Regions from separate parts of the Priestia sp. HNGD-A6 genome, predicted to be linked through region 3. Evidence: a T-box and tRNA genes for the amino acid it is inferred to sense, from the RefSeq annotation. Region 3 holds a T-box; the other regions hold tRNA genes.

Region 1 (3,991 bases), 620 kb from region 3:
TACCGGGGCTAAACGTATCACCGAAGCTGTGGATTGACATCTTAGATGTCAGTGGTAGGAGAGCGTTCTAAGTGCTGTGAAGTCAGACCGTAAGGACTGGTGGAGCGCTTAGAAGTGAGAATGCCGGTATGAGTAGCGAAAGACAAGTGAGAATCTTGTCCACCGAATGCCTAAGGTTTCCTGAGGAAGGCTCGTCCGCTCAGGGTTAGTCGGGACCTAAGCCGAGGCTGAAAAGCGTAGGCGATGGCCAACAGGTTGATATTCCTGTACCACCTCCCCGCCGTTTGAGTAATGGGGGGACGCAGTAGGATAGGGTAAGCGCGCTGCTGGATATGCGCGTTCAAGCAGTTAGGCTGATGAGTAGGCAAATCCGCTCATCATAAAGGCTGAGCTGTGATGACGAGGGAATTATAGTACCGAAGTTCCTGATTCCACACTGCCAAGAAAAGCCTCTAGCGAGGCGGGAGGTGCCCGTACCGCAAACCGACACAGGTAGGCGAGGAGAGAATCCTAAGGTGATCGAGAGAACTCTCGTTAAGGAACTCGGCAAAATGACCCCGTAACTTCGGGAGAAGGGGTGCTCTGGTAGGGTGTATAGCCCGAGAGAGCCGCAGTGAATAGGCCCAGGCGACTGTTTAGCAAAAACACAGGTCTCTGCGAAGCCGCAAGGCGAAGTATAGGGGCTGACGCCTGCCCGGTGCTGGAAGGTTAAGAGGAGGGGTTATCCTTTGGGAGAAGCTCTGAATCGAAGCCCCAGTAAACGGCGGCCGTAACTATAACGGTCCTAAGGTAGCGAAATTCCTTGTCGGGTAAGTTCCGACCCGCACGAAAGGCGTAACGATCTGGGCACTGTCTCAACGAGAGACTCGGTGAAATTATAGTACCTGTGAAGATGCAGGTTACCCGCGACAGGACGGAAAGACCCCGTGGAGCTTTACTGTAGCCTGATATTGAATTTTGGTACAGCTTGTACAGGATAGGTAGGAGCCTGAGAAGCCGGAGCGCTAGCTTCGGTGGAGGCGTCGGTGGGATACTACCCTGGCTGTATTGAAATTCTAACCCGCGGCCCTGATCGGGCCGGGAGACAGTGTCAGGTGGGCAGTTTGACTGGGGCGGTCGCCTCCTAAAATGTAACGGAGGCGCCCAAAGGTTCCCTCAGAATGGTTGGAAATCATTCGTAGAGTGTAAAGGCACAAGGGAGCTTGACTGCGAGACCTACAAGTCGAGCAGGGACGAAAGTCGGGCTTAGTGATCCGGTGGTTCCGCATGGAAGGGCCATCGCTCAACGGATAAAAGCTACCCCGGGGATAACAGGCTTATCTCCCCCAAGAGTCCACATCGACGGGGAGGTTTGGCACCTCGATGTCGGCTCATCGCATCCTGGGGCTGTAGTCGGTCCCAAGGGTTGGGCTGTTCGCCCATTAAAGCGGTACGCGAGCTGGGTTCAGAACGTCGTGAGACAGTTCGGTCCCTATCCGTCGTGGGCGTAGGAAATTTGAGAGGAGCTGTCCTTAGTACGAGAGGACCGGGATGGACACACCGCTGGTGTACCAGTTGTCTTGCCAAAGGCATCGCTGGGTAGCTATGTGTGGACGGGATAAGTGCTGAAAGCATCTAAGCATGAAGCCCCCCTCAAGATGAGATTTCCCATAGCGCAAGCTAGTAAGATCCCTGAAAGATGATCAGGTTGATAGGTCAGAGGTGGAAGCGTGGCGACATGTGTAGCTGACTGATACTAATCGATCGAGGACTTAACCAAACTTTAAAAGCGTAAGCTTTACTCAGCAAACAGTTATCTAGTTTTGAGAGAACAAAACTTTTTCAAAAAAGTCTTGCTTTCTTTATCAAATCATGTATAATATAATTTGTCTGGTGGCGATAGCGAAGAGGTCACACCCGTTCCCATACCGAACACGGAAGTTAAGCTCTTTAGCGCCGATGGTAGTTGGGACTTTGTCCCTGTGAGAGTAGGACGTTGCCAGGCTATTATTATTCCACAGTAGCTCAGTGGTAGAGCTATCGGCTGTTAACCGATCGGTCGTAGGTTCGAGTCCTACCTGTGGAGCCAACTGGCCCGTTGGTCAAGCGGTTAAGACACCGCCCTTTCACGGCGGTAACACGGGTTCGAATCCCGTACGGGTCACCATTTATTTTTATCTACATAATAGTGGAGGATTAGCTCAGCTGGGAGAGCACCTGCCTTACAAGCAGGGGGTCGGCGGTTCGATCCCGTCATCCTCCACCACCGTGCCGGTGTAGCTCAACTGGTAGAGCAACTGACTTGTAATCAGTAGGTTGGGGGTTCAAGTCCTCTTGCCGGCACCATTTATATCGGAGGGGTAGCGAAGTGGCTAAACGCGGCGGACTGTAAATCCGCTCCTTCGGGTTCGGCAGTTCGAATCTGCCCCCCTCCACCATTTTTATTGGGCTATCGCCAAGCGGTAAGGCAACGGATTTTGATTCCGTCATGCGTTGGTTCGAATCCAGCTAGCCCAGCCATAGAGAGCCATTAGCTCAGTTGGTAGAGCATCTGACTTTTAATCAGAGGGTCGAAGGTTCGAGTCCTTCATGGCTCATTTTAATAAGCGGAAGTAGTTCAGTGGTAGAACACCACCTTGCCAAGGTGGGGGTCGCGAGTTCGAACCTCGTCTTCCGCTCCATTTCTATATAAAAAAACATATTGGGGCCTTAGCTCAGCTGGGAGAGCGCCTGCCTTGCACGCAGGAGGTCAGCGGTTCGATCCCGCTAGGCTCCACCATACATATAAACGTACAACCTTTAAGCAATTTGCTTAAAGGTTTTTTTGTGTAGTTTCTACAAATTAGAATTGTATATATATTCAAAAAAGTGTCGAGTTGAGCCATCGCTCATTTAGCCGTTACAATAAGAGAGTAGCAACATTTGTGATGGGGGGAAATATTATGAATAAGCTTTCAATTATTGGAGTACCAATGGATTTAGGTCAAACTCGCCGAGGGGTCGATATGGGGCCAAGTGCGATACGATATGCAGGTGTTATGGAACGCATCGAGAATATTGGATATAGTGTAGAAGATAAAGGGAATATTGAAATTGCCTTAGCTGAACGAGTACATAGTGATGAAAATACAAACTTAAAGAATTTAAAAGCTGTAGCGGATGCTAGCGAAAGACTTGCTCAGACCGTAAGTGATGTTATTGCAAATAAAAGGTTTCCTTTAGTGCTAGGGGGAGATCACAGCATCGCTATCGGAACACTAGCAGGAGTAAGTCGTCATTATAAAAATTTAGGCGTAATTTGGTATGATGCACACGGAGATTTAAATACAGCAGATACGTCTCCTTCCGGAAATATTCACGGTATGCCATTGGCGGCAAGTATAGGTATAGGAGACGAAGCATTGACTCGAATTGGTGGCTATGCCCCTAAAGTCAAGCCCGAGAATATTGTGATTATCGGAGCCCGTTCTTTAGATGAAGGAGAAAAAGAGCTAATAAAGGAAAAAGGAATTAAAGTGTATACGATGCATGAGATAGATCGAATGGGTATGACAAAAGTAATGGAAGAAACAATTTTATATTTGCGTGATAAAACAGATGGCGTTCATCTATCACTCGATTTAGATGGACTGGATCCACATGATGCACCTGGAGTAGGAACGCCAGTTATCGGTGGAATAAGCTACAGAGAAAGTCATTTAGCTATGGAGATGTTGGCAGAATCTCAGCTAATCACTTCTGCCGAGTTTGTGGAAGTGAATCCTATTTTAGATGAGCGGAATAAAACAGCTACCGTAGCTGTTGCATTAATGGGCTCACTTTTAGGAGAAAAATTAGTATAAAACATTATTGCCTACCAAAAGGTACATGAAACATATGTGAAGATAAAAAAAAGAAGCTCTTAGTTCAGATTCTAGAGCTTCTTTATATAGAGAAAAACTTTTCATATTCATTTAATAGACCATCTAGCTCTGAGCTTACTCTCACCACTGTTAGTGAGGATAAAGGATTT
Region 2 (3,991 bases), 870 kb from region 3:
CTCACGATTACTCATCGTTAAAAGCGGTTTTAATTTAGGCTTCGCAAGTTCTGGGTCAGGCTCCATCTCAGGGTGAAAATGAAAGTCTTTGCCTTTATTTTCAGGACACACAGTTTGACATGTATCACAGCCATATAAACGATTGCCTAATTTACTTCGAAATTCTTCAGCTAAAAATCCTTTTGTTTGGGTTAAAAAGGCAATACATCGCTGCGAATTCAGCTGACCGCCTGTTACAAGCGCACCGGTAGGGCACACATCCACGCACTTATTACAAGTACCACAGCCGTCTTCTATCGGTTTATCAGGAGGAAACGGGATATCTGTAATCATTTCCCCTAAATACACGTAGGAACCGAATTCAGGTGTGATAATGGCACAGTTCTTACCGCTCCAGCCAATACCAGCTCTTTCTGCTACAGCTCGGTCCGACAGCTCACCTGTATCTACCATCGATTGAAGGATAGCTGCAGGTACTTTTTCTTTTATGAAAGCTTCAAGCTTTTGAAGCCTATCACGTAAAACCGTATGATAATCTTGTCCCCAAGAAGCACGGCAAAAGATCCCTCGGCGATCTTCCTTTGTGCTCTTTGGTGCATCCTTTAATTTAGAAGGATACGCAAGTGCAATTGAAATAATGGATCTAGCTTTTGGAACAACTAATGTGGGATCTACTCTTTTTTCAATATCAGGTTCCTCAAAGCCTGAAGCATAACCTAACTCTTGCTGTGCTAACAATCGATTCTTTAACTCATCAAACATAGAAGCACTCGCAAACCCAATCTTATCGATTCCAATCTCTTTGCTGTATGAAATAATTTCTTCCTTCAACTGATACGCATTCATAGTGAGTAATAGCCTCCTTTCTAAGAAATTCTATATATTCATGCATTGAACTGTTTTCTCACTCAATGAAATGATAGGATGGTATCTATAAACGAACAAATACTAATTATAATAGAAAGGATCAAAAAAATGAACTTTACATTATCACCCGCTATTAAACAGCTTTGCCCTTCTTTTAAAATGGGAATCATTCAGTATAAAAATATTGAAGTTGGCGATTCTCCTCAAATGCTAAAAGGACGTCTGCGCCTTTTTCAAGAATCCATTTATTTTGACCTTGAGTCAAAAAAAGTAACAGAATTTGAAGGTGTTAGCGAGTGGAGAAAGCTTTTCAAAACATTTGGAACGGACCCAAGTAAATACCGTCCTTCTATAGAAGCTTTAATTCGACGGATAGGAAAACAAACGTATCTTCCTTCTATCAATTCTGCTGTGGACATTAATAACTTTTTTTCATTGCAATATGAAGTACCAATTGGAATTTATGATTCTTCTAATATAGAGGGCCACGTTGAATTTACTATCGGTAAAAAAGAAGAGTCTTACGAAGCTCTAAATGAACGTAACATTTCTTTAGAAAATAAAATCATTTCAAAAGATGCCCTAGGAGCTTTCGGAAGCCCTTATGTCGATTCTAACCGAGCGTACGTAACTGAAAAGACAACACAAGCTGTACAGTTCATCTATTTAAAACCTTCACTTTCAGAAGAACAGGCTTATAAACTAACTAAATCCTTAAGTGACATGTTCATTCAAATTCACGGCGGCGAAGCAACCTATCAAGTCATTAACTGATGTACGTAAATATAGCGTCTATCTTTTCAAGATAGACGCTATATTTACGCTAAAAATAAAAAACGCAACATCTCAGCTTTGAAAGCGAGACACTGCGTTGTGATAACAATATGTATGGAGCGGGTGATGAGAATCGAACTCACGACATCAGCTTGGAAGGCTGAGGTTTTACCACTAAACTACACCCGCAAATATTATCAAAATTTGTCGACCAATAAGTAAAAATAAAAACAGGAATCATCCTGTCAAGTAAAGCAAAAGTACCGATGGTCGGGGTCGAACCGACACTCCCGAAGGAACACGATTTTGAGTCGTGCGCGTCTGCCAATTCCGCCACATCGGCAAAATAAAAAAGGCAAGTTAAAATTATAAATGGTGCCGAGGGCCGGACTTGAACCGGCACGGTAGTCACCTACCGCAGGATTTTAAGTCCTGTGTGTCTGCCAATTCCACCACCCCGGCAGCTTGTAAATAAATGGAGGCGGCAACCGGATTTGAACCGGTGATAAAGGTTTTGCAGACCTCTGCCTTACCACTTGGCTATGCCGCCATTTACTCAAGACTAAATAACTTTATTAAAATTAAATTGGAGCGGAAGACGAGGTTCGAACTCGCGACCCCCACCTTGGCAAGGTGGTGTTCTACCACTGAACTACTTCCGCAAATATGGCTGGGCTAGCTGGATTCGAACCAACGCATGACGGAATCAAAATCCGTTGCCTTACCGCTTGGCGATAGCCCAATATTGGAATATGCATATCGTTTATAAATGGGGCGACTGATGGGAATCGAACCCACGAATGCCGGAACCACAATCCGGTGCGTTAACCACTTCGCCACAATCGCCACGTATATATGCAATGTTAATTTTATAATTGGCAGGGGCAGTAGGAATCGAACCCACACTGACGGTTTTGGAGACCGTAGTTCTACCTTTAAACTATGCCCCTGTAAATGGTGGAGGGGGGCAGATTCGAACTGCCGAACCCGAAGGAGCGGATTTACAGTCCGCCGCGTTTAGCCACTTCGCTACCCCTCCACAATAACTGTGGTGCCGGCAAGAGGACTTGAACCCCCAACCTACTGATTACAAGTCAGTTGCTCTACCAGTTGAGCTACACCGGCATTTTAAAAACAAATGTTTTTAAAATGGTGGCTCGGGACGGAATCGAACCGCCGACACAAGGATTTTCAGTCCTTTGCTCTACCAACTGAGCTACCGAGCCTTATTAAATTTAAAATGGCGGTCCCGACGGGAATCGAACCCGCGATCTCCTGCGTGACAGGCAGGCATGTTAACCGCTACACCACGGGACCACTTGGTTGCGGGGACAGGATTTGAACCTGCGACCTTCGGGTTATGAGCCCGACGAGCTACCGAACTGCTCCACCCCGCGATGATAATATATGGTGGAGGATGACGGGATCGAACCGCCGACCCCCTGCTTGTAAGGCAGGTGCTCTCCCAGCTGAGCTAATCCTCCACTATTATGTATATAAAAATAAATGGTGACCCGTACGGGATTCGAACCCGTGTTACCGCCGTGAAAGGGCGGTGTCTTAACCGCTTGACCAACGGGCCACTGTGCTAATTAAATAAAAATGGCGGAGAGCAAGGGATTTGAACCCTTGAGACAGCGTTAACCGCCTACACGATTTCCAATCGTGCTCCTTCGGCCACTCGGACAGCTCTCCAAATGGCTCCACAGGTAGGACTCGAACCTACGACCGATCGGTTAACAGCCGATAGCTCTACCACTGAGCTACTGTGGAATAATAACAGCCTGGCAACGTCCTACTCTCACAGGGACAAAGTCCCAACTACCATTGGCGCTAAAGAGCTTAACTTCCGTGTTCGGTATGGGAACGGGTGTGACCTCTTCGCTATCGCCACCAGACATATTATATTATACATGATTTAAAAAAGAAAGCAAGACTTTTTTTGAAAAAGTTTTGTTCTTTCAAAACTAGATAACAGGTTGCTGAGTAAAGCTTACGCTTTTAAAAGTTTGGTTAAGTCCTCGATCGATTAGTATCAGTCAGCTACACATGTCGCCACGCTTCCACCTCTGACCTATCAACCTGATCATCTTTCAGGGATCTTACTAGCTTGCGCTATGGGAAATCTCATCTTGAGGGGGGCTTCATGCTTAGATGCTTTCAGCACTTATCCCGTCCACACATAGCTACCCAGCGATGCCTTTGGCAAGACAACTGGTACACCAGCGGTGTGTCCATCCCGGTCCTCTCGTACTAAGGACAGCTCCTCTCAAATTTCCTACGCCCACGACGGATAGGGACCGAACTGTCTCACGACGTTCTGAACCCAGCTCGCGTACCGCTTTAATGG
Region 3 (3,991 bases):
GAGCATATCGCTAGAATGTGTCTGTTTTTGTTTTGCATAAAATAAAAACACAAACAAGGAGGAGTCATCATGGCTCGTTATACAGGTCCAAGTTGGAAAATCTCTCGTCGCTTAGGTCTTTCTCTAAGTGGTACAGGTAAAGAATTAGAAAAACGCCCTTACGCTCCAGGTCCACACGGCCCAGGTCAACGTAAGAAAATTTCTGAGTACGGTTTACAATTACAAGAAAAGCAAAAATTACGCCACATGTATGGTGTAACTGAGCGTCAATTCCGTAACTTATTCGTTGCTGCTGGTAAATTAACTGGTAAGCACGGTGAGAACTTCATGATTCTTTTAGAAGCTCGTCTTGATAACTTAGTATACCGTATGGGTCTTGCACGCACTCGTCGTCAAGCTCGTCAATTAGTTAACCACGGTCACGTTTTAGTTGACGGTAAACGCGTTGACATCCCATCTTACCGTGTACAACCTGGTCAAGTGATCGGTGTTCGCGAAAAATCTCGCAACCTTTCAATCGTGAAAGAAGCGCTTGAAGTTAACAACTTCGTACCAGACTACTTAACAGTAGACGCTGAGAAATTAGAAGGTACATTCACTCGCTTACCTGAGCGTTCTGAATTATCTGCTGAAATCAACGAAGCACTAATCGTAGAGTTCTACTCTCGTTAATAGTAAAAAGCCGTTCCCTATGGAGCGGCTTTTTTACTTTCTTTATACAAAAAAAGGCCTTTCGGCCTTTTTTTATGCGTATTGAATAAGCGTATATTTTTTCTTGCCTCGACGAATTACTGTAAATTGACCTTCAATACGGTCTTCTGCTCCTACTGTTTTTTGCAAATCTTGCTCACGCTCACCGTTTAAGTAAATCGCACCGTTTGAAATATCTTCACGCGCTTGACGTTTAGAAGGAGAGATTTTACTTTCTACAAGTAAATCGATTAAACCAATATCTTCACCTGTATGCGTGTAAGAAGGAACATCCTTGAATCCTTGCTTAATTTCTTCTGCTGTTAACTCTGAAATACTTCCGTTAAATAAAGCTTGCGAAATACGAATGGCTTGCTCAAGAGCTTCTTCACCGTGTACAAGCGTAGTCATCGCCGCTGCTAGTGCTTTTTGTGCTTCGCGTTTTTCAGGCGCTTCTTTTGCAGATGCTGCTAATTCATTAATTTCTTCATGTGATAAGAATGTAAAGTATTTTAAATATTTTATAACATCACGATCATCTGTATTAATCCAGAACTGGTAGAATTCATACGGACTTGTTTTTTCAGCGTCTAACCAAATTGCTCCGCCTTCTGTTTTACCGAACTTCGTGCCGTCTGCTTTTGTTACAAGCGGAACTGTTAATCCAAATGCTTTTGCATCTTCTTCTGATTTACGAATTAATTCTAAGCCAGCTGTAATATTTCCCCATTGGTCGCTGCCGCCAATTTGAAGCTTACAGTTATACGTTTGGTATAAGTTCAAGAAATCATATGATTGTAAAATCATGTAGCTGAATTCCGTAAATGAGATGCCTGATTCGATACGAGATTGAACAGAATCCTTTGCCATCATGTAGTTAATACCAAAGTTTTTACCGATATCTCGTAGGAATGTAATAACATCTAACGTGCCAATCCAGTCATAGTTATTCGCAATAACCGCTGCATTTTCACCTTCTTCAAAATCTAAGAAGCGTGAAAGCTGACCTTTAATACGCTCACTAAACATAGCAACCGTTTCTTTTTCATTTAACGTACGCTCTGCTTTTTTACCGCTTGGATCTCCAATAAGACCCGTACCTCCACCAACTAACGCAATCGGTTGGTGTCCAGCTTGTTGAAAGCGACGCAAAATTAAAACAGGAAGCATGTGGCCAATGTGAAGGCTGTCGGCTGTTGGATCGAATCCACAGTACAAACGAACAGACTCTTTACTCAAAAGTTCATTTAAACCTTTTTCATCCGTTTGTTGATTAATGAGCCCTCGAAACTCAAGATCTTGTAAAATATCCATGTTATATTCTCTCCTTTATCTAATTGCTCGTTACAATTTGTTGAACAACATAAAAAACGCCCCTTCTTAAAAAAGAAGGGACGAAAATATCGCGGTACCACCCTATTTGGAAATAAATTATTTCCCACTTAAATGATGTAACGGTCTACCCGTCTTTTGCTACTGTAAGTTCACAAAAGATGCTCAAGGACGTATTTCATATTTGTCTATGTACTGATTTTCAGCAACCATCAGCTCTCTTAAACAGGGAGACAAGTATTACTTCTTCCTATCACTGCAGTTTATTTTATTTAAAAGTTTACACCCCACAATTATGAATGATTTCATTTTAAAATTCAAGTCCAAAAAAAAGTTCAAACAGCTGGCTGTTTGAACTTTATAAAAATCACTTATTTTCCCTACAAAGATTGAAACGTTTACTCCTTAGTCTTCCATCGTCGACAAATCGCCCGTTGGCAAATCTAATTCCCACGCTTTTAAAACGCGACGCATAATTTTACCGCTTCGTGTTTTAGGTAGCTTATCTTTAAACTCGATTTCACGTGGAGCTGCATGAGCAGCTAACCCTTTTTTCACAAATTGACGAATATCTTCAATCAGTTCATCTGAAGATTCATACCCATCTCTAAGTGCGATAAACGCTTTAATAATTTCCCCACGCACAGGATCAGGCTTACCAATGACACCCGCTTCTGCTACAGCAGGGTGTTCAACAAGCTTACTTTCTACTTCAAATGGACCAACTCGTTCTCCTGCGGTCATAATAACGTCATCAATTCGACCTTGGAACCAAAAATAACCGTCTTCATCCATATACGCGGAATCACCTGATACGTACCAGTCGCCTGGCATAAAGTATGACTCATACTTTTCCTTGTTGTTCCAAATTGCATGCATCATAGATGGCCAGCCTTTTTTAATTGCTAAGTTACCCATTCGATAAGGTGGAAGCTCTTGTCCTTGATCGTCAACGATTGCTGCTTGTACACCCGGAATAGGTTTTCCCATAGATCCTGGTTTAATTTTCATAGACGGGTAATTACAAATCGTCTGACCTCCAGTTTCAGTCATCCACCACGTGTCATGAATACGTTTTTGGAAAACCTTCATTCCCCAGCGTACCACTTCAGGATTTAATGGTTCTCCCACGCTTAATACATGTCTGAGGCTGCTTAAATCATAGCGTTTAACTAAGTCATCTCCAGCACCCATTAGCATACGAAATGCTGTAGGCGCACTGTACCAAACCGTTACGCCAAAATCTTCAAGTGCTTGATACCATGCATCTGGACTAAAGCGTCCTCCTACAATCACATTTGTTGCTCCAGCAAGCCAAGGACCAAAAATTCCGTAGGAAGTTCCCGTTACCCAACCCGGATCTGCTGTACACCAATACACATCGTCATCTTTTAAGTCGAGCACCCACTTAGCAGTTTGATAATGCTGAAGCATTGCATTATGAACGTGAAGCACCCCTTTTGGTTTTCCAGTTGAACCTGATGTATAATGAAGCAGCATACCATCTGTTCTATCTACCCACTCAATCTCCACCTCTTTATTCGCCGCTTCTAATCGCTTCAGAAAATCTAGTTGAATGCCTTCTTCTGCTACATTTTCCCCTACAAGGAGAATGTGTTTTAAAGCTGGCAAATCCTTCACCGGAACGCGGCTCAGCAGTTCAGGCGTTGTAATTAACACTTTTGCATCACTGTCTTGCAAACGATCTTTTACTGCACCTTCCATGAATGCTTCAAACAAAGGCCCAACAATAGCGCCAAGCTTCACCGCGCCTAACAATGCAAAATAAAGTTCCGGAGAGCGAGGCATAAAGATAAACACACGATCTCCCTTCTCTACGTCTGCTTGTTTTAGCACGTTTGCGGCTTTGTTTGACCATTCTTTCATTTCTTTGAATGTATATTTTTCATTGCGCTGCGCATCTCGATAATAAAGCGCAACTTTATTTTTACGCGTAGAGTTTGCGTGC

The links. The T-box of region 3 lies ahead of tyrS (tyrosine--tRNA ligase). A T-box ahead of a tRNA ligase gene usually reads a tRNA of that ligase, here a tRNA-Tyr.
Region 1: it has a tRNA-Tyr gene. The T-box ahead of tyrS (tyrosine--tRNA ligase) is inferred to sense a tRNA for this amino acid. The anticodon was not compared.
Region 2: it has a tRNA-Tyr gene. The T-box ahead of tyrS (tyrosine--tRNA ligase) is inferred to sense a tRNA for this amino acid. The anticodon was not compared.

The regions. Positions count from the first base shown of each region.
Region 1 is NZ_CP138621.1:2,605,826-2,609,816, reverse strand. Features, by position in the region: rRNA gene SCI76_RS13180 (23S ribosomal RNA) at 1-1,759, shown strand, start outside; rRNA gene rrf (5S ribosomal RNA) at 1,869-1,984, shown strand; tRNA gene SCI76_RS13170 (tRNA-Asn) at 1,994-2,068, shown strand; tRNA gene SCI76_RS13165 (tRNA-Glu) at 2,072-2,146, shown strand; tRNA gene SCI76_RS13160 (tRNA-Val) at 2,170-2,245, shown strand; tRNA gene SCI76_RS13155 (tRNA-Thr) at 2,250-2,325, shown strand; tRNA gene SCI76_RS13150 (tRNA-Tyr) at 2,334-2,417, shown strand; tRNA gene SCI76_RS13145 (tRNA-Gln) at 2,425-2,499, shown strand; tRNA gene SCI76_RS13140 (tRNA-Lys) at 2,504-2,576, shown strand; tRNA gene SCI76_RS13135 (tRNA-Gly) at 2,586-2,660, shown strand; tRNA gene SCI76_RS13130 (tRNA-Ala) at 2,683-2,758, shown strand; gene rocF (arginase) at 2,922-3,821, shown strand; gene SCI76_RS13120 (aspartyl-phosphate phosphatase Spo0E family protein) at 3,904-3,991, opposite strand, start outside.
Region 2 is NZ_CP138621.1:2,355,985-2,359,975, forward strand. Features, by position in the region: gene queG (tRNA epoxyqueuosine(34) reductase QueG) at 1-846, opposite strand, end outside; gene SCI76_RS11845 (B3/4 domain-containing protein) at 976-1,641, shown strand; tRNA gene SCI76_RS11850 (tRNA-Gly) at 1,757-1,830, opposite strand; tRNA gene SCI76_RS11855 (tRNA-Leu) at 1,903-1,984, opposite strand; tRNA gene SCI76_RS11860 (tRNA-Leu) at 2,015-2,103, opposite strand; tRNA gene SCI76_RS11865 (tRNA-Cys) at 2,118-2,191, opposite strand; tRNA gene SCI76_RS11870 (tRNA-Gly) at 2,229-2,303, opposite strand; tRNA gene SCI76_RS11875 (tRNA-Gln) at 2,309-2,383, opposite strand; tRNA gene SCI76_RS11880 (tRNA-His) at 2,412-2,487, opposite strand; tRNA gene SCI76_RS11885 (tRNA-Trp) at 2,518-2,591, opposite strand; tRNA gene SCI76_RS11890 (tRNA-Tyr) at 2,597-2,680, opposite strand; tRNA gene SCI76_RS11895 (tRNA-Thr) at 2,691-2,766, opposite strand; tRNA gene SCI76_RS11900 (tRNA-Phe) at 2,792-2,867, opposite strand; tRNA gene SCI76_RS11905 (tRNA-Asp) at 2,883-2,958, opposite strand; tRNA gene SCI76_RS11910 (tRNA-Met) at 2,962-3,038, opposite strand; tRNA gene SCI76_RS11915 (tRNA-Val) at 3,050-3,125, opposite strand; tRNA gene SCI76_RS11920 (tRNA-Glu) at 3,149-3,223, opposite strand; tRNA gene SCI76_RS11925 (tRNA-Ser) at 3,245-3,336, opposite strand; tRNA gene SCI76_RS11930 (tRNA-Asn) at 3,340-3,414, opposite strand; rRNA gene rrf (5S ribosomal RNA) at 3,424-3,539, opposite strand; rRNA gene SCI76_RS11940 (23S ribosomal RNA) at 3,651-3,991, opposite strand, start outside.
Region 3 is NZ_CP138621.1:3,225,570-3,229,560, reverse strand. Features, by position in the region: gene rpsD (30S ribosomal protein S4) at 70-672, shown strand; gene tyrS (tyrosine--tRNA ligase) at 745-2,004, opposite strand; T-box leader at 2,078-2,288, opposite strand; gene acsA (acetate--CoA ligase) at 2,428-3,991, opposite strand, start outside.